3 regions of the Paenibacillus septentrionalis genome follow, and region 2 is predicted to be linked to each of the others. Evidence: riboswitches for the same ligand, from Rfam matches in the RefSeq annotation. Region 2 holds a riboswitch; each other region holds the start of a gene.
What was found. A riboswitch is a leader RNA that binds a small molecule or an ion and turns the genes downstream of it on or off. The one in region 2 is predicted to bind thiamine pyrophosphate.
Positions count from the first base shown of each region.

Region 1: linked by a shared signal. The riboswitch ahead of ACFP56_RS01190 (ABC transporter substrate-binding protein) and the one ahead of ACFP56_RS09475 (ThiF family adenylyltransferase) in region 2 are both predicted to bind thiamine pyrophosphate.
Region 3: linked by a shared signal. The riboswitch ahead of ACFP56_RS02550 (ECF transporter S component) and the one ahead of ACFP56_RS09475 (ThiF family adenylyltransferase) in region 2 are both predicted to bind thiamine pyrophosphate.

Region 1 covers NZ_JBHSTE010000001.1:234,785-244,750, forward strand. Annotated here, with positions in the region: gene ACFP56_RS01145 (hypothetical protein) at 1-827, shown strand, start outside; gene coaD (pantetheine-phosphate adenylyltransferase) at 955-1,473, opposite strand; gene rsmD (16S rRNA (guanine(966)-N(2))-methyltransferase RsmD) at 1,553-2,146, opposite strand; gene ACFP56_RS01160 (N-acetylmuramoyl-L-alanine amidase) at 2,490-3,278, opposite strand; gene ACFP56_RS01165 (glucosaminidase domain-containing protein) at 3,253-4,020, opposite strand; gene ACFP56_RS01170 (TatD family hydrolase) at 4,195-4,986, opposite strand; gene ACFP56_RS01175 (ABC transporter ATP-binding protein) at 5,072-5,830, opposite strand; gene ACFP56_RS01180 (ABC transporter permease) at 5,830-6,603, opposite strand; gene ACFP56_RS01185 (thiamine-binding protein) at 6,593-6,892, opposite strand; gene ACFP56_RS01190 (ABC transporter substrate-binding protein) at 6,925-7,944, opposite strand; TPP riboswitch at 8,195-8,304, opposite strand; gene ACFP56_RS01195 (glycosyltransferase) at 8,493-9,572, shown strand; gene ACFP56_RS01200 (hypothetical protein) at 9,738-9,966, shown strand, end outside.
Region 2 covers NZ_JBHSTE010000003.1:226,865-236,830, forward strand. Annotated here, with positions in the region: gene ACFP56_RS09435 (ribulokinase) at 1-704, opposite strand, end outside; gene trxB (thioredoxin-disulfide reductase) at 1,084-2,007, shown strand; gene ACFP56_RS09445 (DUF2269 family protein) at 2,105-2,551, opposite strand; gene thiD (bifunctional hydroxymethylpyrimidine kinase/phosphomethylpyrimidine kinase) at 2,576-3,379, opposite strand; gene thiO (glycine oxidase ThiO) at 3,507-4,634, opposite strand; gene ACFP56_RS09460 (thiazole synthase) at 4,654-5,430, opposite strand; gene thiS (sulfur carrier protein ThiS) at 5,436-5,633, opposite strand; gene thiE (thiamine phosphate synthase) at 5,617-6,267, opposite strand; gene ACFP56_RS09475 (ThiF family adenylyltransferase) at 6,288-7,298, opposite strand; TPP riboswitch at 7,377-7,486, opposite strand; gene ACFP56_RS09480 (acyl-CoA dehydrogenase family protein) at 7,626-8,804, opposite strand; gene ACFP56_RS09485 (LacI family DNA-binding transcriptional regulator) at 8,929-9,963, opposite strand.
Region 3 covers NZ_JBHSTE010000001.1:540,277-550,242, reverse strand. Annotated here, with positions in the region: gene ACFP56_RS02560 (energy-coupling factor transporter transmembrane component T family protein) at 1-553, opposite strand, end outside; gene ACFP56_RS02555 (ABC transporter ATP-binding protein) at 565-2,100, opposite strand; gene ACFP56_RS02550 (ECF transporter S component) at 2,122-2,691, opposite strand; TPP riboswitch at 2,771-2,882, opposite strand; gene ACFP56_RS02545 (LOG family protein) at 2,942-3,526, opposite strand; gene ACFP56_RS02540 (RNA polymerase sigma factor) at 3,696-4,241, shown strand; gene ACFP56_RS02535 (DUF4179 domain-containing protein) at 4,234-5,529, shown strand; gene ACFP56_RS02530 (stalk domain-containing protein) at 5,656-6,468, opposite strand; gene ACFP56_RS02525 (LOG family protein) at 6,765-7,328, opposite strand; gene erm (23S ribosomal RNA methyltransferase Erm) at 7,912-8,745, shown strand; gene sigK (RNA polymerase sporulation sigma factor SigK) at 9,135-9,851, opposite strand; gene ACFP56_RS02510 (hypothetical protein) at 9,926-9,966, shown strand, end outside.

The sequences.
Region 1 (9,966 bases), on a different contig from region 2:
GCCTGTTATCGTATATTCATTTGCCTAATCCGATATTTATTATCGTGATTGTTGGAGCGGGTTTATTTCAGCTTTCACTTTATGGCTACATCATACTGGCTAGTGTGTGGCTAGCTGCGCTTTTGCTTATGGTGCTTCATGCGCAACTCGTCAGTCGAAAGGATTCTTTAGCCGCCAAAAAGGATTCACAGCATATCGAGCCTTACTTCGCCAATGCAATGCAGCTTGGACGAGAGCTTGATGGCCGCAGCTTTGGTCGCGTGCTTGGCGACAGTGTTTATGACAGCGTACAAAAACTGTTTATCATTGGCGGATTTATTATTTTCGCCTCGGTTATCGCTGCTTTTGCACATCCTGTTTTTGATGTGATTGCGCCTCAGCTTCCCTTTCTTGAACAAGCTCTGCTTGAACAGCATATCGGCAGCTTCGCCATAGCAGACTGGACGATGAAACAATCGAATATCGCCCTTGTATTAGCACTGATAGCAGCTTGTCTCAGCTTCACTGGCATTAGCGGCTTGCTGCAGGTATCCTACTATACCTATAAGCAAAAAGAGATCAAGCTTTTACCTTTTATCAGCTATCGACTTATGCATGCTGCTGCGAGCTTTGCACTGTTGCTTCTGCTATGGAAGCCTTTTACGAACGTCTGGACTGCAACTATGGGCTCATCGGATAGAACGGTATTTGAACAACCTCCAGCTCAAGGCACTGCACTTCAGTGGAGCAGCCTATGGCCCTCAAGCTTAATGCTTTGTATGGCTCTCGCAGCTCTGGTCATGATCCTTCAGTTGATCTGGCAGTACTCACGTCATCGCAAAGCATAATAGAAGTTGGATCTTAACCGCAAGGCGCACTTCATTTAAAGAACTGGTTTCGATTTAAAAGTGAACTGCCCGTTTTTTGCACCAAGCAGGCTGCAGATCAACGGGCAGTTGGTTTATGCTCGATCATTTATCGCAACGGCTGTTCAGGACCACATTTTTCTCTTAATCGGCGCTCTACTTCGGGCGGCACCATTTTAGACACTTCACCTTGAAAATTAGCAATCTCCTTGACGATGCTGGAGCTTAAGTACGAATACTTTGGATTGGTCATCATAAATACAGTATCAATACCCTCATCAAGCATATGATTGGTGGAAGCAAGCTGCAGCTCGTATTCAAAATCTGTTACTGATCGTATACCTCGAATAATGACACTTGCATGCTTCATCCGCATGAAACGAACGAGCAAGTCGCGGAAACTGTCTACTTCTACGTTGGGAATATCCTTTGTTACCGCACGCAGCAGCTCCTTGCGCTCCTCTACTGAAAACATCGGATTTTTGCTTGTATTGTTTAGTACAGCAACAATTATGCGATCATACTGCCGAGCTGCCCGATGAATAATATCTAGATGTCCATATGTAACAGGATCAAAACTGCCCGGATATACAGCAACCCGTTCCTGATGATGTGTGATGTTTTTCATAGTATCTCTCCTACCTCTATGGGTGCTTTTTGAAACAAATCAATTGTTGCGCCGTAGACTCGTTAGTTCATGCTTCGTTTTATGATTGTTGCGAATCCTTTTCTTCCTGCACCTCTTGCTCAGATATATGTCGATAAATTGTGACCGCGATTTCACCGTATTGCGCATGCCGCTGCTGCATCAGCTGTCCGATGCATTCAGGGTAATCTACCTTGGAATCATGTTCTATAACTACAACAGCTTGCTCAGCAATCAACTGCAACTCCAGCATGTTCAGGAGCCACTGATCCATATCCTCCATGCGATAAGGCGGATCTAAAAAAATGAGATCGAAGGCTTGTCCTTTTTTGCCTAGCACTTTCAACGCACGTGCTGCATCATTACGATATATTTCAAAATCAGCGGAAGCACCTGCTGCCTGTACATTGCTGCGAATGACATCGATGCTTTGCTTCTCTTTATCTATGCTTATTACTTTGTCTACGCCACGACTCCATGCCTCAATGCCAAGACCTCCAGTACCTGCAAAAAGATCCAGTGCCAGGCCTCCGTCGAAGAACGGACCAATCATGCTGAAAATTGCTTCCTTTACTTTATCGGTCGTTGGTCTCGTTCCTTGTCCCGGAACAGCTTTTAAGGGCCTTCCCTTTGCTTTTCCAGCTATTACTCTCAATGTATGCCCCCCTTAAGTGCTCATCTTTTTTATCGTACCATACTACGTTTCCTGATGAAAGATAGCTTCCCACAAGTTATTCGAAATAAAAAGTTAGGCATCTATGTATAATTCATGTTAAATCCGATCACAATATACTCATCGGCGTCTTTGATGTCGTAGAAAACCGTGTAGAGGACTTACGTTTCCCCATAAGCTCTTCATCCGGTTTCTCCTCTCCCATTTTTTTGGATAGAGGCCCTAGCAATAGGGCCTCGCTATTTTTTTAACCTCGTTCACGCTTATTTTGATCCCCTGTAAACTGATTTTCATCCTAGCATTTCATCACTGATCCATTTAGCTCCTAGCCTGAAACTGGCTCCTGACCACTTGCCTTGCGAAGCTCGTTAGCCAACCGATTGAATTCCCTTCTTGCTTCCCTGTCCGATGTGGCCATATAAGCTGCACTTAAAAAACGTATAATTTTATTTGCATCTTCTACCGTCATCGTAACCCCTCCATTATCAATGATTTGCGCGTCATCATCAGCTTGATCACTCACAGTGCCGCCACCGCCTCTAAGCTCATTCAAGCTCTGCGACACTCTATTTACAAAGCTGTCCCAGCCTGACCAATTGCCATCAGCATTCATAATTCTTGGGCAGTTTTTGCCACTCCAGTCATAATGCCGTCGTAGTCGATCCGTCCCCCAGTTCCGCTCGAGCAACAGTTCGGCTACAAGCTGTGCAGCACGCTGCAGTGTCCGCTCATAGTTTCCGCTTTCGCAGATTTCAATTCCGATTGAGGTTCGATTTCCGCTAGATGATCGACTGCCGTCACCCGCATGCCATGCCACCTCATTTAGCGGAATAACTTCAATCGCCTCCCTATCATCCACGACGATATGATAAGATGCTGTTCTTGTGTTGAGTTGGTTCGTCAACCAAGCTCTTTCATTGCGTGCAGTACTGGATGGATTGCCGGTATTGTGTATCGTAATGGTTGTTGGCTCCATCCTTGTGCCTGGTCTTCGGTTATTTGGCGTCGTTCTCGGTATATGATCCACTCGATAATTCACATCCATCTTTCCACTTTCCTCCTCGTCCCAGTTCTTAAAGTCTACATAGTTAATGGACAAAAAGAACTTTAGCATTGGAATCCCACTCTAATGCCAAATTTATATGGCGTGCCAGCTCTCGTGCGGTCGCGTAGCTGGTACCCCTTGCTAATCGAGTTTCCAGTTGTGCACCGTTCACATACACATTGCCGTCTCTCCAAATAACCCTTGCTCCAAAATGCTCAGCCACACTTCTTACAGGCACATAATTCGTACCTCGCTCATAATATGCTGGGCCAAAAAATTGTTGATTCACATATATCGGAACTATTTCTGCCCCTTCAAACACGTCTGGAATAACAAGCGGAGGAACCGCGTCATATCTTTCCAGTTGATATTGTCTGATGAGCGCCATAATTTTCGACGCATAATTCGGATCGGTTGCATATCCGGCAAGCCTCATCTGTTCAGCCTGCTCATACGGAGTTGTCGCCGTCCTTACTCTGCTGTAACGGCTGTTCATGAACAACTCATCCTGATCCTTGAAGTAATGATATAGTGTGCGGTATGCGCGAAACGCTGCGCTTTCTCTTACTTCCTGACCGCCGCGAACTTCCCAGGTTCCTCTCGTTACCGATTCCCCGCGCCAATAAGGAGTTAGCCTTCCGCTCCCTACCTTAATCCCTCCAAGATTATTCCATGCATGAATGACTCCACCTGTTTCTAGTAAGCTTTGAGCCAATCGAACAGATGGTAGAATCGGAGAACCCTGCTGACGGACAAAAACAATGACCGGTGCAATCGTATCGAAAAATTGCTGCCTTGATAATTCTGCCATGCCTGTTCTCTCCTTTTCTATAGATTTTGACTCTAGTATCTCTACTATTTATGCTGCTAACCTCTCAACGGCAACGGCGTATGTCTCGGCAGCCTCACAATCCGCCTAAAAAGACAGAAGAGGAGCCTGCAAAAACGTCTTGCTTTTGCACGCTCCTCTTCAATAGCCACATCTTTACAGCCTATATAGTTTTTTGCTGTTATGAAAGAGCTGATCGGCAACAACTTCACTGCTCTTGCCCAATATAGATGCGATCTTCTCAACAACCTGAACAACCATCGCAGACTCTGTCGATCTACCTTGAAATGGGCCTTCATACGGCCATGGTCCGTCTGTTTCAACCATCATCAGCTCCAGCGGATACTGCTTGACCAAGGTTTGAATTTCAGGTTCATAGCAAACATCAGGTGTAATAGAAATATAATACCCTTGCCTGATCATGGTCTGAATCGTAGCCTCATCGCCCTTGAACCAATGAAAATGGGCACGTTCCATCTGATGTTTCTGGAGCAAGCTACAGGCAATAGAAGCATCCTCATACACCGCATGCAGCACGATCGGGCAATCCAGCTCTTTGGCAAGGATAATAAATTGCTCAAGCAGATCTACATATGGCTGCAGCTTGAACGGCTCTCCTCGCTCCTCATACTCCCGCCTGCGATAATAGGGAAGCCCGACCTCTCCTATTGCAAATCGTTCGTTGCGGCTTGCACGCTCGCGAATCCACTCAATAAGGCGATGCAGATCTTCAGTTTTCGGCAGTGGCTGCTCAGGATGAAAGCCATATGCAGGCATAATGAGTTGTCCGTATTCAGCAGCAAGCTCGCACGTCACTTGTGACGAGGATAAATTCATTGATACCGCTACAAGATGTTTTAGACCCATCGCCTTCGCACGTACCAGATGCTCGTTGCGCAGCTCTTTTTCATATTGATCCAAATGAATATGTGCATCTACAACATTCATGCGTATTCCCCCTATTCTTCACTTACCGTTTTGTCCCTTAACAACAGCCCTGTATGCTTACAAAATTATAAAAAAGGCGCAGGCGTTAGCCTGCACCTGGAGCTTGAAGCTGTTCATAAATGCTTTGCTTTAATTCATTAAAAATTGCTGAGCTCCAAAGCTCGCTGCTTCTCGGTCGATCGAACGGAACGATGATCTCATTAATAACCGTTGCCGGATGACTCGACAGCACCATGATACGGTCCGAGAGGAGCAGCGCCTCATCAATGCTATGTGTAACAAGCAGAACAGAACGGCGATTCTGCTCCCATATCGAGAGCAGCCATTGCTGCATGTGCAGCCTCGTTAACGCATCGAGCGCTCCAAACGGTTCATCCAGCAGCATTAGCTTTTGCGGAGACAGCAGTGCACGCAAAAATGATACACGCTGACTCATCCCGCCGGAAAGCTTGTACGGATAAGCAGCGCTATATTCACCAAGACCTACTCGCTCCAGCCACTGCTCAGCCTGCTGAAGCGCATCCTTTTTATCAGCTCCCGCCAGCTGCAGCGCCAATGCAACATTGCGCTTGACGGTATACCACGGCAGAAGGGAAGCTTGCTGCGGCATATAGGCGATATGACCGCGTTTGCCGGATATATTCTGCCCATCAAGCCAGATCTCTCCTGTATCAAGCGGCATTAAGCCGCCGATAAGCTGAAACAGCGTCGTTTTCCCGCTGCCGGATGGTCCAATAATTGAAACAAATTCCCCATCATGCACGGTTATATCAATGTCTCGGAGCACCTCATGCACTGTCCCGCTATTGACAAATGATTTGCCTACTCCTTTTAGCTCCAGCATTAAGCCGCCTCCTTTCTCGGTCGCCAGCGAATGCACATGCGCTCAATAAACGAGACTAGCCAAAACAACAGCAGGCTCGTCATAACGATGAGCAGCACCGCAGCAAAAACTCGCTCCGGCATATAACCACGGGAGGATAAGATCATAAATCCGCCTAAGCCGACCTTCGGAGACAGCCACTCTGCTACAACTGCGCTTAGCACGCTATAGGAGGCTGCTATTTTCAAGCCACTGAACAAGCTGCTTAGCGAGCTCGGCAGTTCAAGATGGACAAAGGCTTGCCAGCGGCTGCTGCCGATCATCCCCATATAATTACTTAAACTATAGTCAATCTGTGCCAACCCGCCCAGCATCGCGATGCAAATTGGAAAAAAACAGACCAATACGATCAGCAGCACCTTTGGCATCATGCCAAAACCAAGCAGCATCGTTAAAATCGGTGCAATAACAATGACTGGAATGTTCTGCGATAAGATAAGTACAGGGTACATGGCCCGACGCACAATCGGAATAAAATGCAGGAGCATCGCCAGCAATATGCCACATAATGCGCCGCCCATAAAGCCCAGCAGCGTGAGCTGCATTGTGGCAAGCCAATGCTCCATCAACCTTGACCAGCTTTTGACCATTTCTGCCGCTACTCCGATCGGAGAAGGGATGAGCCAGCTATATACGAGCTCAAAACGCACAATCAGCTCCCATACGATCACGATTAACAGCAGCATAGCCGCTGGCGGCCAAATACTGCTCCAAATTCGTTTTTTACTGTCCATCCGGATATTTCTCCAGCAGCTTCTCCATCGATGCTCCCTCTGGATTATAGGAAATTTTAATTTGTGAAAGCGCACCTGGACAGCCCGCTTCAATCATCGCTTCATGCATACGCTGTACAACGTGAAGCAGCTGCTCAAGGTCTCCCTCCATTGTCGTTTCCAGCGGTGCTACACGATACGGCAGACCTGATGCTTTAATAATTGCAATCGCTTGATCAACATAAGGAATTACACTTTCCCCATTGTTTGTTTTCGGGATCATTTGAATGCTAAGTAGCGCGTTTGCCATTTTCCTCACTCCTGTCTTTGATTGACTCAAACTTATTGCGGTAAAAACTCGTTCGTAAATGCATCTTCAGCTACAAGCTCGCCTTCAAGCAAGTCGTTTGTGTACATCCAATTTGCATAGCCTTCCCATACAGAAAGCTTTTGCTCACCCCAGCGCGGCGCGTCGTCCTGATAAAGTGGGCTCAACCACTCTTGACTCGCTTTAACAAGCTCTTCATTCAAGTCCGGCTCGGCTGCAATCAATACATCTGCCGCTTCTGCTGGATGTTCAATACTGTACTGATAGCCTTTCGCTACCGCTGCAACAAAGCTGCGCACCAGCTCTGGCTCGTCAGCAATCATCGTTTCTCCTGTTACAAGCACAGGTGTATAGTAATCCAAATTTTCATTGTAGTCCTTCATATATATCATGTTCAAGTCGACCCCGCGCAGCTCTGCCTCGATCCCAGTCCACGCGTAGAAGATCCATGCAAAATCAATGTCGCGCTCTACTGCCGCAAAAAAGTCACTATTGCCCATGTTCACGATTTCCATTTTGCTATAATCCGCTTCAGCTGCAAGCATCAATGATTCGATTGTTGCTTGCTCGATTGGAGAGCCCCAGCCGCCGTAGCGCATGCCTTCAAATTGCTTAGGCGTTTCAATGCCTTTTTCCTTTGGTGAAGCAAAACCTGATGTATTGTGCTGAATAATAGCTGCCAAGGATACAACTGGCAACCCTGCTATGCGAGATAGCGTTACATTTTCCTGATAGCTGACGCCGAACTCTACGTTCCCTGCAGCAACATGTGCATCGGCCCCGCCATCAGCAGGAGCTATAATTTCAACATCCAGTCCATTTTCTGCAAAATATCCAAGATCTCTCGCCACATAAATCCCTGTGTGGTTCGTATTCGGTGTGTAATCAAGCATCAACTGCACCTTGCGTAGCTCGTTCTGAGAAGCTGTTTCCTGGTCAGTTGTTGTGTTGCCTTCCTTTTCTGTGCTCCCGCATGCTGTAAGCATGGCCAGCAGCAGTAATGCAGCAATCCATTTCATTCCTTGTGCCTTCATGTCTTCTCTCTCCATTTCTGTCTGTGTTTGATCGTCCAATTGGACACGCTGATTTTATAGGTATATAAAAAGGCATTCTTCGCGAAGGAAGAATGCCTGTAACCTTTAACGTTCAGCCTGTTCATCCTGCTACGAACAGCTTGCCACGCTGTGGTAGTGTTCATGCAGACGGATGAATATCATTTCGTGTGCCTATGCCCTTGCTTTGTTCAACAAGACAAAAAATAAACGGGCACAGAAAACGGCAGCCAGTTAATGAGATGCACATTTCCTACGCTGGAATTATCCAGATCAGGTACGGTCGAGAACTGTCCAGTTCTCCTCTCAGCCAAGTTCATCTTAGCTCCCGAAGTGTCGTATTCAATTGGTAATCTATCGCCCATTATAGCAAACGCATCATTATTTGAATACCCCTAAGGTCAAAATAACGCTTTGTCCTCGCCGCCGCTTTCCACATTGGTCTTGAAAAAGCATGGTAATCGTTAGAGCTGTCTAGCACTTTTCATATAGTTGACTAATAGACTATACAAGACTTGTGATAAAGGGTGATGGTATTGATTACGATTAGTCTATGTATGATTGTAAAAAATGAAGAGGATGTACTGGCTCGCTGTTTGGAGAGTGTCAAGGACGCCGTTGATGAAATGATTATTGTAGATACTGGCTCGACAGATCGTACGAAGGAAATTGCTGCCTCCTTGGGAGCGAAAGTTTACGACTTTGAATGGATTAACCATTTTGCAGCGGCTCGCAATTTCAGCTTCAAGCAAGCTACCTGCGACTACATTCTTTGGCTGGATGCAGACGATGTACTGCTGCCCGAGGATCTGAACCGCTTAATCGAGCTCAAGCAGCGTGATGATTTCAACTATGATACCGTAACGATGAAATATCATCTGTCCTTCGATGAAAACGGCAATCCAACCTACAGCTATCGCCGCAATCGACTAGTGAAGCGCTCCATGAATTTTGAGTGGTTCGGTCCAGTTCATGAATACTTGGCTGTGTACGGAGCGAGCTACCATTCTGATATTGCTGTGACACATCGCAAGGTTAGGCACGCCTCTGATCGCAACCTGAATATTTATTTGGCACGATTGGAGCAGGGCGAAGAGTTTACGCCGCGTGATCAATTTTATTTCGCTAATGAGCTGCGTGACCATGCACGATACGAGGAAGCGATCAAATGGTATGACGTTTTCCTGGACGGAAAAAAGGGCTGGGTTGAAGACAATATTGCGGCTTGCTCTCGCAAATCATTCTGCTACGCAGAGCTGAAACAGAACGACCTCGCTATTCGCAGTCTACTGCAAACGCTCGAATATACACCGCCAAGACCTGATTTCTGCTGTCAGCTTGGCAATTTGTTTTTGCACCAAAACCGTTACAGCGAAGCGATTTATTGGTATTCCCAAGCGCTGTCTACTTCTATGTATACAACCGATATGAGCTTCCATAACCCCGCTACGGCTACATGGCTGCCTCATTTGCAGCTGACAGTCTGCTATGATCGTATCGGCAATACTGAAAAGGCGGTATTGCACCATAAGCAAGCAAAGGAATTGAATCCAAAGCATCCAAGCGTGAATTACAACGAGAACTATTTCAAAAACAAGGGTGTCCTGTAGTTAGCTCCTGATCATTAAAAGATCATAGTGCTCTCAACATTAACGGCTGCTGACTTTTTGTCTTCAGCCGTTTGTTGGTTTCACCCTAGTACCTTTACGACGTGCGCAACCTGTGCTACACTCAATTAATCTTACATATTTTTACTTATGCGAGGTGAATGTTTGATGCGATTTATAACAAAAGAAAATGTATACGTGATGTCTCTATTTGCGTGCTGTCTCGTTATTAACGTTATCCTCGCTTTTCCGATACGTTCTATTGGTTTATTCACTCTATACGTACTCGGTGCGATCGCGATTCTCAATGCCTTTCTCTGCCGCTATGTGCTTATTGTCAACAACGATACGATTAGCTATCATACGAAGCTGCTGGGCTGGAGTTTATATAAACGCT
Region 2 (9,966 bases):
TTTGTTGACATCAGCTTTTCCAATCGTGGATCAAGCGCCTTGAAAAATGCCTCTGAAGGATATCCCTCTTGTTTATGCCAGTTTGATTTATAACCAGCGGTACAGCTATTACGCACAATAGTGCCTGTCAATTGACCAACAACCCAATCTGCTGCTTCTACGAATTTATCGGCTTCCTCATAAATACTTGGCGCTTCATTTAATATTTGCCATGTTTTAGCGAGCATCCATTCTGACGAAATCGTTCCACCATATCGCCTAACCCATTTTTCTCCTCTTGCAGCGGCTACTTCATTAAGTGCATCGGCTTCTGGCTGAGCAGCGTGATGCTTCCATAGCTTCACCCATGCATGAGGATTGTCTATATGCTGCTCTAAAAAGCAAAGCGGCGTTCCTTCAGCCGTAACCGGCAGCATTGTACAAGCAGTAAAGTCAATGCCAATTCCAATAACATCCTCTGGAGCAATCCCTGTAATTCGCAACACTTCGGGAATCGAACGTTCCAGCACTTCTATATAATCCTGTGGATGCTGAAGCGCCCAGTCGTGCTCAAGCTTAACGCCTGAAGGCAGCTCTTCATCCATCACATGATGGCGGTAAGGCGTAACGTGATCGGCAAGCTCTTCCCCATTTGACAAGTCAACAAGTACAGCACGGCCAGATTGCGTACCGTAATCGACACCAATTGCATACTTTTTATTCATCGTTTTCTCCCCTATTATCTCTAATCCATTCCAAAGACACCGCTTACATTTTCTTATAGATTGCGCATAAACAGCATTTAGCACGTGCAATAGTTACACACATGATTACAATTTTCTTTATTATAGCTTGTACCATCAATATTCACCAGCTTTGTTAACCGAAGCGAATAACGATATGACAAACTACACCACCGTTGTATTAAAACAATCCTATTTCATTATGATTTTTGTGTATATCCTACTCCCATTATTCAAACCTTAAATGATATGAAAGTTGTATGAACTGTGTTGACATCCGTTACAGTTTATTATACTTTAAAAGTACAATAACTGTGCATTGTTAATTACAGTTAAATTATAGATATCGGAGGAAACCATCGTGTACAAAACTGTCATTATTGGAACGGGTCCTGCTGGACTGACTGCTGCGATTTATCTTGCACGTGCAAACATGTCACCTGTTGTAATCGAGGGCTGGCAGCCTGGCGGACAGCTGACAACTACAACAGAGGTCGAAAATTTCCCTGGGTTCCCTGAAGGTATTCTTGGCTCTGAGCTGATGTCTAATATGCGCAAGCAGGCTGAGCGTTTTGGTGCTACATTCAAAACTGGCTCTGTTAAAAGCGTTGATTTCAGCAAACGTCCTTTTACACTTGATGTAGAAGGTCTTGGCGAGGTTGTTGCAGAATCCGTCATTATTTCTACAGGCGCTTCTGCCAAGTATCTTGGCATTCCTGGTGAGCAGGAAAACATCGGACGCGGCGTTAGTACTTGCGCGACATGTGATGGCTTCTTCTTCCGTGGAAAGAAAATCGTTGTAATTGGCGGCGGAGATTCTGCGATGGAAGAAGCGAACTTCCTAACTCGCTTTGCATCATCCGTTACGATCGTAAACCGTCGTACAGAGCTGCGTGCTTCGAAAATTATGCAGGATCGTGCACGTGCCAACGAGAAAATTGACTGGGCGCTTAATCGGACTCCCGTTGAAGTCGTTGCCAGCGGCATGGGCGTAACAGGTGTGAAGGTTCGCAACAACGAAACAGGTGAAGAAGAGCTGATTGAAACTGATGGCGTATTTATTGCAATTGGACATACGCCAAATACAGGCTTCCTTGGCGGTCAGGTTCATACTGATGCCAACGGCTACATTCTTGTTAAGCCTGGCACGACCTCCACGAATATTCCAGGTGTTTTTGCTTGCGGAGATGTTCAGGATACAACTTACCGCCAAGCGATTACTGCTGCAGGAACAGGCTGTATGGCGGCGCTTGAATGCGAACGCTTCTTGGAAAACGAGGAGTAATATCGTTCATCAAGTATATTCTTGATAATTAAGTATAAAATAGCGATAGCCTCTGCAATGGGTGAGCCCATTGGCAAGAGATGCTATCGCTTTTTTGCTAAAACGGCTTTGTAATCATTAACACAATAATGACTAAAAAGATCGCATGTTCAATACGCTCATAGAAGAAAAGCTTTCTAGATAGCGTGTAATATTGCTCGGGAATATGTTCACCCACATGCTCGTTCAGTAGACGCTTAATCGGACGCGAATGCGGTGACAGCACAAGCGGGCCAATCGCTAACGCGATAATGAACAGAATTAAACTCGTTATATACCATCCACTGGTAAATAAATATGGGCGCAGTATCCCCATCAAAAGCCCTGAAATCAACAGCAATGAACCACCGACCATAACGAGAATGTGTATTCGGTGTCTAATATAATAAACGTGCCTCAGTTCGCTCATAGTGCTGGCTTTGGTCACAATATAGGTCAAGATAAACCCTGGTCCCATACCTATAATGGCAGAAACAATATGCACAAATACAAGTACATGATACACCGTTATCGACACCTCTAATCTACACTAACAACTTTTCCTTTTGTATGCCCAGTGATTCGTTGGACCGCGACCATGACCGATTGCAATCCCGCCTTCAATTGCCGCTTGAATAAATGCTTTCGCCTGCTCTAGTGCTGCCTTGAGCTCCAATCCAGAGGCCAAGCCTGCTGTTAATGCAGCTGAAAAGGTACACCCCGTGCCATGCGTATGCACCGTATCAATTCGCTTGCCTTCCAGCTCGTAAAAATCACGTCCATCATACCACAGATCTGTAGCCTTCTGCTCATCATCGTCATGACCACCCTTGATAATGACGTGACGAGCTCCGAAAGCAGCAAGCTTGCGTGCTGCCTCACGTTTGTCCGTTGCACGTTTTATACTCAAGCCAGTCAGATGCTCTGCTTCTGGAATATTCGGTGTAAGCACCTCCGTTAGTGGCAGCAACTCGGTGATGAGCGCATGAATCGCTGACTCCTGCAATAATACTGAGCCACCCTTCGCGATCATAACGGGATCAACCACCACCTTCGTCCATCCATACTCACGGATCACAGCTGCAACTGCCTGAATAATGTCACTGCCAAACAGCATTCCTGTCTTAAGCGCATCTAACCCAATATCACTGCCAATCGAGCGGATTTGTGTTACGACCGCATCTGGCGTTGTTGGGTAGACAGCCTGAACACCTGTTGTATTTTGAGCTGTCAGGGCTGTGATCGCCGACATGCCATATACACCAAGCTCCTGAAAGGTTTTCAGATCGGCTTGTATGCCTGCACCTCCGCCACTATCAGAGCCTGCAATCGTTAAAGCACGCGGCAACGACAACGTACTGTCTCCTACTGCGCAGTGCTGACGTTGCTCCGACTGATTAGTTGTTAGCTCATCCCTACTAATGGTGATAACCTCCCGTTAACGTCTGTACGACAATATTTTTCTATGCCAGCTTCTAGTATTAGTGAGATTGCGCAAGAGAGAATCTTTCGGGTGAAAATGCGATATTATATGCCGCAACGTCCTTCTGCTCTGCAATATCCGATATGAGCTTCGCCGTAGCAGGACTAAGCAAAATACCGTTGCGATAATGTCCCGCTGCCAGTAAGATGCGCGACTTTTCTCCGCTTAGCCTCCCTATCAAAGGCATTCCATCCTGTGTCGAAGGCCGCAGCCCTGCCCAGCTATGAAAAGGCTTCATACCATCTAGCGCTGGAAAGATATGCTTATTCCAGCGTTTAAGACGCTCGATGCCCTGCTCTGTCACATTCGTATCAAAGCCTGCAACGTCCTCAGAAGCCCCGCACACAAGAGAACCGTTTTCTTTGCCTACCACGTACCCCTGACTGCTGAACACCATATGATTGACAGGGTGGGCCTTTCTGTCATACGCGCAAATTTGACCACGAATCGGGTAGATTGGAACAGACATCCCGAGCACCTCTGTCGTTTGCTGTGCCCATGCGCCCGAGCAGACAAGCAGTTGATCACCGCCGAATATACGTCCATCTGCTGCCCTGACCGTTACTTCATTGTTCCACTCCAGCAGCTCGACTTGACCTACATGCTCGTAAATGCGAACGCCAAGATTGCGGCAAGCCTGTTCCAACGCGAGAACATAATCAGGTGCGTACAGATGGCACTCCTCCGGGGTATATAATGCCGCTCTAACCTGTCTGGATAGCAAGGGCTCTAATTGAAACAGCTCGTCGCCCTCAATGATCCTGCCGGTAGAACCATACTTACGCTGCCAATGCAAGCGTCCCTCTAGCACAAGCAAATCAGCATCATGCTGTACCACATACAGACTTCCCGAGCTCGTATATTCAAACGACATGCCTGAGATTCGCTTGACCTCCTCCTGCCAATTCGCATATAGCTGGAGGCTGTATAGACATAATTGAAAAAATTCATCCGGACCTTCAACGTTCTCTGAATAGGGGGCAAGCATGCCCGCCGCTGCGCCAGAAGCTTGACCACCGCATTTATGCTGCTCCAGCACCACAACCTCGAAGCCCCTTTGTCGCAGCTCAAACGCACAAGACAGACCAATAACGCCCCCGCCTATTACCATAATCGTATTATTCATCTCACGCCCAACTTTCCTGCTAACTCAGCTTAAATGCGTCAAGCCCGCTGCTAGCAGTAGCATATTTCTTCTTCGGAATACGTCCTGCCAAATATGCAAGACGCCCTGCTTCAATCGCTTTTCGCATAGCCTCCGCCATACGTGCTGGATTACGCGCCTTTGCAACAGGTGTGTTCATGAGCACGCCCGACACGCCCAGCTCCATAGCCTGCACGACATCGCTTGCTGTCCCTAGCCCTGCATCGACGATAATCGGCACCTTCGCTTCTTCTACAATCAGACCCACATTATATGGATTCAAAATGCCCATCCCTGTGCCAATTGGCGAAGCGCCGGGCATAACTGCTGCTGCCCCTGCTTCCTCCAGCCGCTTACATAGAATCGGATCATCAGATGTATAAGGCAGCACCGTAAAGCCCTCGCTAACCAATATTTCAGTCGCCTTTAAAGTTTCGATCGGATCAGGCAGCAGCGTTCGCTCATTGGCACTTATCTCAACCTTAATCCAATCGCTTAACCCTGAAGCGCGAGCTAGTCTTGCTATTCGCACAGCCTCATCAGCTGTTCTTGCGCCAGACGTATTCGGCAGAAATTGAAATTGTCCTGGCTCAATATGCTGCAGGATCGAATCGTCCTCCGCTCGCTCCAAATTAATTCGACGAATCGCGAAGGTTAGCACTTCAGCCCCTGAAGCCTGAATTGCCTCCTGCTGCACATAGGGGTTCGGAAACAAGCCTGTTCCGATAAAAAATCTGGAGTGCAGCGTACGGTCACCTATTTTCCATGTATCCAGCATTTCGTTTACCCTCCTCCTACAAAATGAACCAGCTCAATCTTCATGCCAGGTCGTACAAGCGTATGTGTCCATTGCTCCGACACCAGCACCTCGCCATCGGCTTCTACTACAATCGGTTTGCCGGACAGCCCGAAGTGCTCGACGATCTCCTGTATCGTCTTCACCTCAAGCTGCTGAGTTGTGCCATTAATGATCAATTCCATGAGCTTCCCTCGCTTTCGCTGTGTCTAGCTTGCTTAAAAACTCCCGACAAGTCCGCTGAATATCTTCACTGCCGACAATTTCACTGACGGCACATATGCGCGTTGCGCCAGCCTTTATAACCTGATCGACGTTATGCAGCTTAATGCCGCCTATTGCCACGAACGGGATGTTGATCGTACGCGCCACCTCCTGCACATAAGAGACGGTTACCGGGGCTACCACATCCAGCTTTGTCTTTGTAGGAAAAACAGGCCCAACACCGATATAATCCGCTCCATCCCGCTCCGCTTGAATAGCTTCTTCGATCGCATGCGTTGAAATCCCAATTATTTTATTGCCCATTTTGCGCCTTGCTTCAGTGAGCGGCACATCTCCTTGTCCGAGATGCACACCGTCCGCGTCTACCTCTAAGGCGATATCAATATAGTCATTAACGATAAAGGTAACACCATATTGAGCGGTCAGTTCACGCAAAGCAGCGGCTTTCTTCCTGATCTTGGCCAAATCTCCTGATTTGTCTCTCAATTGAATAATGTCAGTCCCGCCTAATATTGCCTGTTCCATGACCTCAAGCATCGATTTGCCTGGATGAAATTGCTCTCCTGTAATCGCGTAAAGTCTAAAATCCTTCACTTGTGAACCCTCCTTCTTTCTTACATACCGATGTATCTGGCATAGATCGTCTTTGCACGCCCCAGATCCTCCGTACCCTGTACGAGCACTCTTCCATCTGCAAACAACACTAGACGTTCACCTTCGGGAAGCTCTACCTTCAGTAAATACGGATTGAATCTAACAGCACTCGCTACGCCTTCCAAGCGTTCCTTCCACATGCTTAAATCATGACTTGCATGACTAGTAAACTGTACTGTTTCTCTACCGCACAGCGTGATGATCATGTCCTGCTCCTGCTCCTGCAAGGCTGGATATTGCTTCGTTCCGCAGCACGGGCAGTTAAGGCGCGGTTTGTTGAACTTCATTTCATAGTAATGGTTATGCCAAATATCGAATGTAACGACACTTCGCCTTTGCTGCTCCGCTGCATCAACAAGATATTTGAGTGCTTCTACCGCTTGATAGGATGCGACCATATCTACGACGGGGGCAATGACGCCTACCGTATCGCAGGTCTGACCAGCGCTGTCGGCAGACTGAATAAAGCAACGCAGACAAGGCGTCTTGCCCGGAATAAACATCGCACTCATACCGCGAGAGCTGACTGCGCCTCCATAAGCAAAAGCAATTCCCTGCTTCCAGCATGCATCGTTGAGCAAATAACGTGTTTGGAAATTATCCGTTCCATCGAGCACCAGATCGATCCCATCAAGCAGTGCTTCAACGTTGTGAATGGAAACATCTGCAACAATCGATTCCAGCTGAACTGAAGAATTAATTTTGCCAAGCTTGCGTTCTGCTGCCACTACCTTTGGCAGACTTTGACTTGCATCGTCTTCGTCGTATAGCATTTGGCGCTGCAGGTTGCTCTGCTCCACATAATCGCGATCAACCATTCGTACGAAGCCAACTCCAGCTCGCACCATATGATTGGCTAATACCGTACCTAATGCACCCATGCCGATAATACAAACTGCACGTTGCTGCAGCTTTTTCTGTCCCGCTTCGCCAATCGGCTGAAAAAGCATTTGCCGCGAATATCGTTCCATCTCCCGTCTCCTTCCATTGGAATATTAAAGAAATTAAGCACAAAAAAACCATTCGAGAACTTTAAAGTTACGAATGGTTACAATTCGATAAAAATTCTCTACGCCAGCATTACCTGGATCAGATTAACGGTCAGAAACATACGGTTTCTATCTCAGCCGGACTTCATCCAGCACCCGTGTATCAATATGAAGTTACCAATACTATAAATGATGTGTTTTATGTTGGCAACCGCTTAGTTATAAAAAGATTAGAATGATCGTTACATGATATTTGTCCAGATACCTATCTAAACATTTGGCAAAAAGGCATTCGTTTAATCGATTGAATTAACTACGCTCCTGTTCCAAATCCGTGATCGCCATCTTCCCAAGCATTGATAGCACAGCATCCTCCATCGGCGGGTTATGTAAGCCAAATCGCACATCCCGGTACAAGCGCTGCAGCGGGTGATCGAGTGCAAGACTATGTGCTCCTACAATACGCATCGCTTTATCCACCACCGAGAGCGCAGCCTGCATAGCTGCAACCTTCACTGCATTCAGTTCAGGAATAAGCTGCTCTGGAGACAGCACCTGCTGATCCCATCTGGAGGCAACACTATATAAAAAGTGGCGTGCGGTTTGCAGTTCAAGCTCTATCTGGCCTAGCTGCTGCACAACATTAGGCAAATGGATGATCGATGTCCCCAAGGAGTTAGGATGATAATCATAAGCAAATGTTATCGCTTCTTTTCTTGCAGCAAGTGCAATACCTAGATAACTGGCAGGGATATGCAGCAAATGAGGAGCAGCAGCTTGCACTTTCCTGTGTGGAAGAATTTGCATGAGGGCTGCAGCAGGCAATGTTACGTCCTCCAATACAAGATCATGGCTTGCTGTCCCACGCATGCCAACCATATTCCATGTCTTTTCAATGCGCACTCCTGCTGTATTCCGCGGAATCTTAAATTCTGCAGTATCCTCGCCCATGCTTACTATGACAAGAAAGTAATCCAACACAGGCGATAGTGTCGTAAATGTCTTTCTGCCATTCAATATATAGCTGCCATTCTCAAGAAGCTCAGCTGTCGCTTGCGGCTTTCCACCGCGAGTCGGACTGCCGGACGCCCTTTCCGTTACAGCACGGTTAACAATTGCTTGTTGCTTCACAACCTGCTCATTCATTTCTTCGAGTGCGGCAGGTGACCATGCCTTGTTATAATTGAGCTCAAACATCACACTTAGGTGCCACCCTACGCCTAACGCAATGGCTGCATCGCCCTGCGCCAGTCGCTCCTGGTAAAGCAACAGCTCATACAACGAAACGCCTTGACCTCCTGCTTCTTTCGGGACTGTGTATGAAAAATATCCTATCTTGCGCAACGCCTCAATATGCTCATAAGCAAAATCATGCTCCGCATCCACGCGATGTGCTTCCTCGACAAAGCTGTCGGCAAGCTTGCCTATTGCATGTAACCGTTCCTGCTGCTCGCTTGTTAGCACAAACATATCATCCAATCGCTTCATTCTATTGCCCTCATCTTTATTTAAATTAGGTTGCTACAGCTTTTGTTGTAAAACAAGCGTCTGTCAGGTTTAGATGAGCAGACGCTTGTTAATGCTTTCGTATACAATAGCTTTCTTTATAGTATTACCATTTACACGGCCCAGTAGTTTCTCTTTCAACCACATCAACCGACAGTGATACTTTGCGCTGCGGAATATGGTTGCCATCGATTTGGTCGAGCAGCATGGTAACCGCTGCTTTACCCTTCTGTACGATATCCTGAGCGACAGTCGTCAAAGTTGGTGATGTATAGTTGGAAATGAACAAATTATCGAAGCCTATGACAGAATACTCCTCAGGCACCTTCTTGCCCAGCTCCTTCATTCGCTTCAATACCCCCATTGCGCCAACATCTGAAAATGAAAACACAGCTGTTACATCAGTAAGCTGCAAAATACGATCGACAGAGCGATAACCTCCCTCTAACGATGTCGGCAGCTGAATGATCATCTGTGAGTCATAAGCTATCCCTGCTTCGGCAAGCGCATCCTTGTATCCAAGCCAGCGCTCATGAAGCACCCCATAGTTTGGCAGTTGATCTTCAGGCACTTCCCCCGTTAATATCGCAATTTTTGAATGGCCAAGCTCTATCAAATACTTTGTCGCACAATAGCTGCCATATCGATCCTCGAGGCAAACCTGATAGTATTCATCACTGGCTAAGTAGCTATCGACAAACACAATTGGGATGTTCAGCTTGTTTAACCGTTCTATAACCTGCGAGCCCTCGTTTGTTCCAACTACGATCAAGCCGTCAAGCTGACGCTCTTTTACAAATGAAAATGTCTCGGTCGCTTCATCAATACCCATCAATATGATATGAAAGCGTCGATCTCTTGCCCCTTCTTCTACTCCAGCAAGCAAGTCCCAATAAAATGGGTTATCCTGCATTCGACCTGGCTTCATAACGGGAATGACCATGCCGATCAGATCGCTTCTTCGTGTTTTCAGATTCCTCGCAGTCAGGTTTGGCGTATAGCCAAGGTTGTCGATGATTTGTAAAATTTTTTTACGCGTTTTTTCGGAGACTCTGCCCTTCTGGTTAATGACATTGGACACTGTAGCGATTGATACGCCAGCTTCCTCTGCTACATCAACGATACTTATATCTTTCTTCATGAA
Region 3 (9,966 bases), on a different contig from region 2:
CTGTAGGACGTTGAACTCTACGGATGCGCAATGCACGCCTGCGCAGCTGGACCTCTTCTATCATAAAGGGTACAAGTCTCAGTCCGGCAAGAAAGGCATACGCATACTTGGCAGGGAATCTAAGCTGCTGCATAAAGGAATAAAGCAGCTTGACTGGCGGTGAGGTCAACAGCAGCAGTAAGCCAATAATCCCGATCAACAATGATTTTGTACCGATTAGTATGCCAGAATGAATGCTTTCACTTGATATTTTTATGATCCACCATTGCCACAGTACATCATTTCCTCGTCCAAATAACGTTAAGCTAATACCAGAGGATAAGCTTGAGAACAGAATAGGGATATGGAGCAATGCAATTTTTCGTATAGGGAAGCCGCAGCTGCTCCAAAGCAATATACTAAGGCATACGATATATCCGATATAAAGCTCAAGCGCTCGGCTAAAAAAGACAAACAGCATAATGGCGAATAAGATTAAAAATTTCAAAGAAGGATTGCAGCGATGCAGCCAGGTTTGATAGCTAGGTGTAAACCAGTTCAGAACGTTGTTCATCATCTGCCCCCTTATCTTTTTCGGGATGTTACGGTCAGCATTTGCTGATCGATCTCCCATACTTGCGTTGAAAAACGTCTTACAATTTGCTCATCATGCGTGACCATGATGATGGTTATGCCAGCTGCTTGCAAGCGAGCCAGCCACTCCAGCATCACAAACGTGCTTCGGGCATCCTGACCGAACGTAGGTTCATCCAATAGAATAATAGAGCGTTTCTCAACAAGTGCCGTCAGCACACTTAACCTTCGTTTTTGCCCGATGCTCAGCTCATATGGATGGCGTTCATATGGAACATTCAGGTGAAGCTGCTCTAGCGCTTGGGAGGCTTCAGCAATTAGCTGTTCCTTTGGCGCAGTTTTGTTTTTACGTTTTGGTTTCAGCAGCCGATGGAGCCAATGGTTTGCTCGCGATTCTGGTGCTTGATCAGTAGTAGCTTCGCCCTCAATGCTGGCATGCTTCACTTGTAAGGAATGCGTTACTTCATCAATAATCCGATCTGCTATAAATTGCAGCTCAGGATTCTGGAATACATAACTAATCGAATCTGGAATGTCATCCGTGGCTTCCGCACCTAAAATGCGATAGCTTCCATTGCTGTTTAACAAACGAGCCAGCGCGTAGAGCAATGTGCTCTTGCCAGCTCCATTTCTCCCAATGATCGTGATCCAGTCGCTTTGTTTGGCAGCGGCATAATCTACATGCAGACGGAAGCCGCCACGTTCAATCGAAAAATTTTCGAGTTCAAGCAATGTAGGCCGATGATCCACACCATCCAATAATGGAGCTATAGCCGAATTAGGGAGGGCTTGAAAATGCTCCTCCCATATATTCGGATACCAAATGCCCTCTTGCATGAGAAAAGGTTTATGCTGTTCAAATACAACTTTGGGCTGGTCATCTGCTATAATGTCACCTTGACGATTAAATACGACAACACGATCAAACCATTCAAGAATGCCATTGATATGATGCTCTACAACAATTACAGTGTGGTTGGAAAGCGTTCGACGGATGGCTTGCCATATTTGCAGCTTGCCTTCAGGGTCAAGCAAGGCTGAAGGCTCGTCGAGGAACACAACATCTGGTTTCAGCAAGAGTACCGCAGCAAGTGCAAGGCGCTGCTTCATTCCTTGTGAAAGCTCTGCTATTGGAGTATGCAGCGCAGGCAGCTTAAGCTGCACCTGATTGAGCACCTCATTCATAAGTAACTCCATCTGCTCTCGAGGTATGCGCAGATTTTCCAGCACAAATGCCAATTCTTCATCGACATAACTCATGCAAAATTGAGTGTCAGGATCCTGAAAGACGAAGCCCCAGTTACTGGGCTTCGTTATATGCTCCGAATGAAGCGGCATTTGAACAGCATCGGGAACAATGCCGCTCATAATTTGTAAAAGGGTTGATTTTCCGCAACCGCTTGGTCCAAGCAGCAGCAATTTTTGACCTTGAGGGATCGCTAGGGTAAGATCATTAAACACAAGCTGCTTCTCACCGCTGTATTTGGCACGAAGCTTCGTAACACTTAATGCTGTTGTGGTTGACATGCGGTTGGCTCCTTCATCCTTCTATTGCTTAAGCTGTTCGATTTCAGAATCATCAATTGGGCGAATTAATGATGTCACTTTCGTCTTCTCTAGTGCTTGCACAATATAATAAGCAAAGATTCCAGTAAAGATAAATGCGCTAATGACACGCAAGCCGTACTTGACAATCAAGGCCCATGCTTCAAGGTCTGCATACCCGTAGCTCAGATCAAGCAGGAAGCCGCCAGCACAGGACATGATTCCAGCTAAACCGGCAACAGCAATCGAGTACTTGCGATAACGGAATGCGAGGAAGACAAGCTCTGCCCCCAAACCTTGAATAAAACCATACATTAACACTTCAAAGCCGTTGCCAACAATGGCAGATAGACTTGCACCAGCAAGACTTGCTAACAGCGCAGCACCAGGCTTGCGAATAAGTAGAGCAGCGAAAGGTCCAACCATAAACCACATGCCATAAATGAGCTGGCGCAGAGTTGGAAGCATGGGCTTAACTACGCTGTATAGATCATCCCAAAATTTCATTATGACGCCAAATACAATACCAATAACAATAATAACTACGATATCAACTAGCTGTAACTTTTTCATGCATAGATCTCCTTTAATATGGATTTATGTTTAGAAGCAAAAAAAAACCGTCTGGAAACACGCAGACGGTCAGAAAATCCCTCTTCTAAACACCATTCTCTACGCTGGTATTATCCAGTTCAGATCAACGGTCAGTAGCGGTTACTAGCTACTATCTCAGCCTGATTCCACAAGCACCCGGACGGTTCAATATGCAACTTTGATTAATTTACAATATATTAATAAATAATACAATACTATTTTCACAAATTTATAACGTCGGTGATTGAGACTGATACTCTTTTACCCCTGGGTGGACAAACTTATCAAATAAGTCCAGCAGCTCGGCTGGCTCCGAAGCGACTAGTTTCATATCAAAGTATTTTTCAGCAAGAAATTTCTCTTGGTGCATATGCTCAAAAAATGAAATTAAATGATTATAGTAGCCGTTGATATTGAGCAGGCCGCATGGTTTTTGATGCAAGCCGATTTGACTCCATGTAAACACCTCGAAAAACTCTTCCATTGTGCCGGGTCCGCCTGGCAAAGCAACAAAGCCGTCTGCCAGTTCGATCATCAACTGTTTGCGCTCATGCATCGTTTCAACGTTATAAAGCTTCGTTAGCCCTTGATGTGAAATTTCTCGCTGCTCAAGCAAGGATGGAATGACACCAATTACTTCTCCGCCGCCTTCCAGCACAGTATCAGCCACGACACCCATAATGCCAACCTTTGCTCCGCCGTATATGAGTGTAAGCCCACGCTTCACAAGCTCCTTGCCTAGTTGAACGGCCATCTCTCGATAAATCGGGCTGGCGCCAACGCTCGAACCACAATAAACCGCAATTGCTTTCATTAATTTCCCTCTATTCCTTTTTTGTGTACAAACAAAATATAGTATATCATACAACTAAAAGGCCTATATATAGTGTTTTTAGCTTAATTTTAGAACGTGTATTAAAATTATGAGATAAAATGAACTTTTTGCACGGCTTAATACTCTTATATAAAAGAGAGGTGAAGGCATGAACGTAGTACGGCTGGTGAAGCAGGCCAAAAAAGGAAACAAAGAGTCCTTGCTAGAGCTAATTATGACAGAGAAGGATGCTTATTACCGTCTGGCTTACACCTATATGGGAAATCCGCATGACGCAATGGATGCACTGGAGGAAATGATTGTTATTCTATATGAAAAAATAGATCAATTAAAATCAGAAAAAGCATTTTACAGCTGGAGCAAGACGGTACTGGTCAATACGTGCAAAGGTATGCTGAAGCAGCGAAATAGGCTGGTTTTTCAGGATGATCTCCTGTTGGAAGGACAAGATGTCAAGCTCGCTGCAGCATCCTACGATCCTTATAAGAAAAGTGACCAGCAAATGGACATGGATCAGATGCTGCTTTCACTGAATGAGCATCAAAAAGAGGCGATTCAATTGAAGTATTGGCATGATCTAGACTATGAAACGATAGCGAGTATAACTAATACGTCAGTCGGTACAGTGAAATCAAGAGTTTTTCAAGGATTAAAAAAATTAAAAGAGCGATATGGAGGTGGTCAATTTGGATAAAATCGATCAGCGATTACATGAGCAGCGTGAGCAGCTGCAAGCGCTAAAGACTCCTGAGGATATGGACATGCGATTAAGAAATGCACTCGACAAGCTTCCCTCCAGAACAGCGAAAAAGCGGCCGGCACTCTGGAAATTTGCAGCCGCGGCGATCGTACTTAGTCTAGTCGTTTTGAGCAGCAACTATAATGCGTTAGCCTACTATAGCAAAAAGCTGCTTGGATTTGATGGGTTATTCAACAGCACGCTACAGGAATTAAATGAGCAAGGAATGGGACAGGTGATCAATATCTCGACTCAACTGTTGGACGGGACGGAGTTAACGATTGATGGCATAATGGCAGATTCTAATCAATTGATTCTGTATTACACCTTATCTAATGAAGATGGCCTGGGCGAAACGAGTGGCAGTCAGTTTAGACCGCACAACATTAAAGGGTTTTTTACCAATTCGCGGATGATAAGTGGAACTGCTATGCTGAACGAGGATGCAACGGAGCTAAAAGGAATGTACACGTTCCAGAATGTAAACCCTTTTGCCAAAACGTTGACGCTCAATTATTGGGAAAACGCCCCTAACGGTCAGTTGGTGGATAGACAGCTTAAATTTTCATACAATCCAAATAAGGCGATGCAGTCTGTGCTGAAACAGTCGATCAAAGAAACCGTTGCGGTTGACCAAGGTTCGATTACATTCAACTCGATACAGGCGACACCAACGATGACATTAGTCGAAGGAAAAATGAAGGTTAAAAACTTCGATAGAATGCCAATAGCTAATAACGAAATCCTATTAATTGCTAATGGCAAGCCAGTAGAGGTGATTGGGAGTGGTTATAGTACCTCACTAACTGGAAGAACGTTTGAGCTTCGATACGATGCATTGCCACAGCCGCTTCATTCGTTGGAGCTGCATGTTTCCAAGTTTGTAGGTTATGAGGAAATGAATACAGCAATTCCACTGACGAATTTGGATGATAGCCCTTACTCATTGGGTCATGACAAGAAGTTGTGGATTGATGAATTAAAAACGACATCGGAGCAGCTGGAAATTACCATTACAACAGAAGAAGATGTGATGCTTGAGGGCGTTTATATTCAGACTAAACAAGACAGCATCGAGCTGAACACGACGGTGAATCAACGATTGGAAAAGGAACTGGATGGTAAGCTGCTTAAGCAGCGCACAATTGTATTCGATACGTTGGACACACCGGAATACTTGCACATTAAAGGTATGCATTTGCTGAAAAGCTATGATGTCAAAGTTCCGATTAAGGTTGATTAAACATCTTGCTAATCGTCCTTTAGCGCGATAAGCCGTCTATAATATAAGTCGTTAAATAACAGTAAGCCGTCGGTTGCTCTGCGTTTTGCGGGGCAATCGACGGCTTATTTGCAATGCTTGACACTATTATGGTGAAATAGGGGTTTCAACCTTGCGAAACGCTACAGAATCTACCTTCCATGTCCCATTCTCAAAAACCAACGTGCTAACACGCTCCATAGTTACAATATCTCTAAAATGATTGGTTCCAATTTCTATAGATTGAGTAGCATCTGCGGTTGTAGAGCTTGAGTAAAAAGGCATATATTCGGCAAACCCTGTATATTTGTAATTGTAAAGCAGGCCTTTGTTCTGAATAATTTGATTAATAAAACGGTCAGTGAAATACGGCTGGAAGTAGACTCGAATTTGAGTAAGAGTCGAAACATCAATTGCTTCGTTCAGCTTATCATTCAATTGCTGCATACGTGCTGTCGTAGCTGCTTGTTTGGGCACAGGCTGGACTGGAGCAATGCCAACTACTACGATTTGCTTATTAGCTGCTGTAATGGTAGCTTGCTGAGTCTGTTGATTCCAGGAAACTTTTGCTCCTAGCGCTTCACTTACGAAGCGCAACGGCACATAGGTAGAGCCTCCATAGTAAAGTTTAGCTGGCACCTCAAGCGTAATCTCTGAATCATTGACTAACACTTTCTGAGAATCAACGGTAAGCTCAATGGTATTCGCGTCATTATAAACGGTTATACGTTTAGTGTCGTTATCCCAAACAACTTGAGCGCCCAATTGATTGGATATATAACGAATCGGAATAAGTAACCGACTGTCCTGCAATTTTCCTACATTCAAAGGTTCAATGGAGCTTTCGGCAAATACAGAGGTTGCCAAAATAGAAGTTGCCAGCATAGCTGAAGCAAGTGTTGCAGCAAACCACTTTTTCATAGGTATTCTTCCTCCAGTACGATGGTTGATGTTGTTTATGCTTATTATATGGTTAGACGTTAACCCAATCGTAAAGTTGCAGCTTCACCCTGAATTGGGAAATTATTGTATACAGGTTGAAATGTAAAAATACTCGAGCAATTTGCGGCCAGCTATCTGAAGCAACTAGAATTAAAAAAATATGTAAGTCGGCCGTAGGCAGCATTGTGTGAAGCAATGAGGTTAGAGAAAAAAAACGCTAAGTGCTTAAAAAGCTACTCAGCGTTTTTTTTTGATTGAGATTCGTTTATATAAGATTAGTTGCTGCCTATATCAGGATGTTGGAATTGCCGCATTAGCTGTAGAAGCTCCTGCGGTTTATCAGAGACCAGATTCAGCACAGCATACTCGGGGCGTACAAATTTTTCTTGTACCATATGCTCAAAGAAATGAAGCAACGGATCGTAATACCCTTTAACATTTAGTAAACCGCATGGCTTGTGATGCAGGCCGATCTGACTCCACGTAATAACTTCAAAATATTCTTCCATCGTGCCAGCACCACCTGGCATCGCAATAAAACCATCGGATAACTCGATCATTTGGTGTTTGCGCTCGTGCATCGTATCGACTGTAATAAGCTGAGTAAGCTGTTCATGTGCAATTTCACGTTGCGCGAGATGGGTGGGTAAGATGCCAATCACTTCGCCGCCAGCTTCTAAAACAGCATTAGCGATAACCCCCATTAAACCAGTGCGAGAGCCGCCATAGACTAGCCCGATGTCGTTTTGCACTAATTCATGGCCAAGTGCAATAGCTGCTTTTTCGTAATCATGAGAAGCTCCAAGACTGGAACCGCAATAGACAGCAATTCGTTTCATAGCAACTCTCCATTCTGTATCAAGTCATAACTACAGTATAGTTTTCCTTGTGGGCTTGAGCAAGTCGGCGGATGGTTAAGAAGGATGGATACATAAAAAGTATGTTTGCAGCTATAGGTTTATGTATAAATCCCTTTCAATAGAGGTGGATCAGACCACGAAAAGCATTGCTACACCTTTGTATTTATGTTAAGCTAAATGCAATTATAGGAATGGAGGGTTGTCCTAACAATGGGTGTTATAACTTACGGAAGATTACGTTTTGTTACTTTGTCTAACTAATTAAATAGTGAACAAAGACTCTGCCTGCGAGCGGAGTAAAACGGAATCGGTCTGCCCATTTTAGGATATCTGAAAGCATATACGGATAATGAGGGACAGTATTTCTATGTCTCTTTTTTTGTGTCTTGCTAGCATTCTATCTTAATTAAACTTTTGCCTTTCAAGCTTAGAGGCAAAGGCTTGTTTGCGTATGCAATCAACATGTAATGGCTTCCTATTATATTTTCGTTTACCCGCCGCAGGCTTATGCCTGCGGTTTTTTTGTCGCGGGTTCAAACCAATATAGGAAGGGTTGATTGATATGAATAAGCAAGCTAAACGAATTCATCGAAATAAACGTCCTCAGGAAAATTTTACGGGACAGCATCTGCTTCACAGCCCCAAAACGATTAAGCGAATGCTTGCAGTTGCGGGATTGAAGCCTAATGATACAGTAGTTGACATTGGTGCTGGGAAAGGAGGGCTTACCTTTCCGTTAGCAGCGCAAGCAGGCAAGGTGATCGCAGTAGAAATTGATGCGACCTTTTCACAGCTGCTACGGAATAAGGTACTGGCATCTGAAAGTTCTAATGTATCAATTGTGCAAGCCGATATTCGAACATTTCGATTGCCCACTTCGCCATTTTCCGTCGTTGCGAATATTCCGTTCTCGATTACAACTCCGATATTAGAAAAGCTGCTTGGAGCAGAGGGCAAGGCTATGCAGAAAGCCGTGTTAATTGTGGAAAAAGGAGCAGCGAAGCGATTCACCGGGGAGGCTCCACGTGATACGCGTTTATTGATGTGGAAAATGTTTTTCATCTTTAAGCTGGACAGCGTAATTCCCCGAACGCATTTTGCCCCTCCACCACGAGTGGATGCGGCTCTAATAAGCATTACGCGAAGACAAGAGCCTTTGATTCCAATGCAAGAAGCCAAAAGGTTCAGAGCATTTGCAGCTTATGTGCTGAGCGCACCTCAACTAGTAGTGGGCGAGGCATTACGAGGATTGTTTACAGCTGCACAGCTTAAAAGAGTCTTGCCAGAAGCGGGGTTATCGCGAGAGAACACCGCGCAAGAGATCACATTGGAACAATGGGGTACGTTGTTCCATGCGATGCTGAAGCATGTTCCTTCTTATCGCTGGCCTAGATAGTTGGCGCTATGGCTGTAAGTGGTGAAAGTAGGTAATCGAGGTGCGGATCGGAAGCTCACATAAAATACCTGGGAGATCCGCACCACGTATAAAATAAGGGTTTGTAGCATTTTCAAGGTGTGAAACAGTCCATTTTATGGTATATTTAAATCGATCCGCACTAAAGCGTTTGCAAAGGCTTGCTGCGTAAGGGTTAAATGTGTGGGCAGTCGCACTCCACGTGAGTGCGTGGATTGAAAGCATTGAAATTTTTAACGGGGCTTGCGTTCCGATGCAAAGTCCTACTCCATGCGAGTGCGTGGATGTCGGTATAGCCATGCATCATAGAGAACTCCAGCAAGATTCACACGTACGTAAAAACAAGCGAAGCACAATGGCTTCGCTTGTTTTTATTTCCGTTTCGTTCTATCCTTTTCCTTATAGAATTCATGATAAAGCTTCATAAGCGCACGTTTTTCAATACGAGAGACGTAGCTGCGGCTGATGCCGAGGTCCTTGGCAATCTCACGTTGCGTACGTTCATCGCCACCGTTCAACAGACCAAAACGGGTAATGACCACTTCTTTCTCCCGATCATCCAATATGCTAAGGTTTTGGAATATTTTACTTTTTTCCATTTCAAGCTGAACCTGGTCGGCAATGTCATCCGTCTCATTGCCCAATATATCTATCAATGTAATTTCATTACCCTCTTTGTCGGTGCCAATTGGATCGTGCAGCGAAACATCCTTACGTGTTTTTTTCAATGAACGCAAATGCATAAGGATTTCATTTTCAATACAGCGCGCAGCAAAAGTCGCCAGCTTGGTGCCTTTACCTTGCTGGAAGCCTTCGATTGCTTTAATCAATCCAATTGTCCCGATTGAGATCAGATCCTCCTGATCTTCGCCGGTATTATCAAACTTCTTGACGATATGTGCGACTAGCCGCAAATTATGTTCGATGAGAATATTGCGTGATTCAACATCTCCTTCAGCCATCCGCGACAAATGGTACTGCTCTTCCTCTTCCTTCAACGGCTGTGGAAAAGCATTGTTTTTGACATAAGACACTAATAAGGTCAACTGCTTAATAAATAAGGCGATTGATGCAAAAAAACCGGGCATAGCTCCACCTCCTGATGAACTGGCAAGGGCCTAAAATTGGCCGCTGTAGTCTGTTCTCTAATGTATGTGGGTAGTTGCCCAGTTGTGCCTGTACCAAGAAAATAGGTACGGGCAA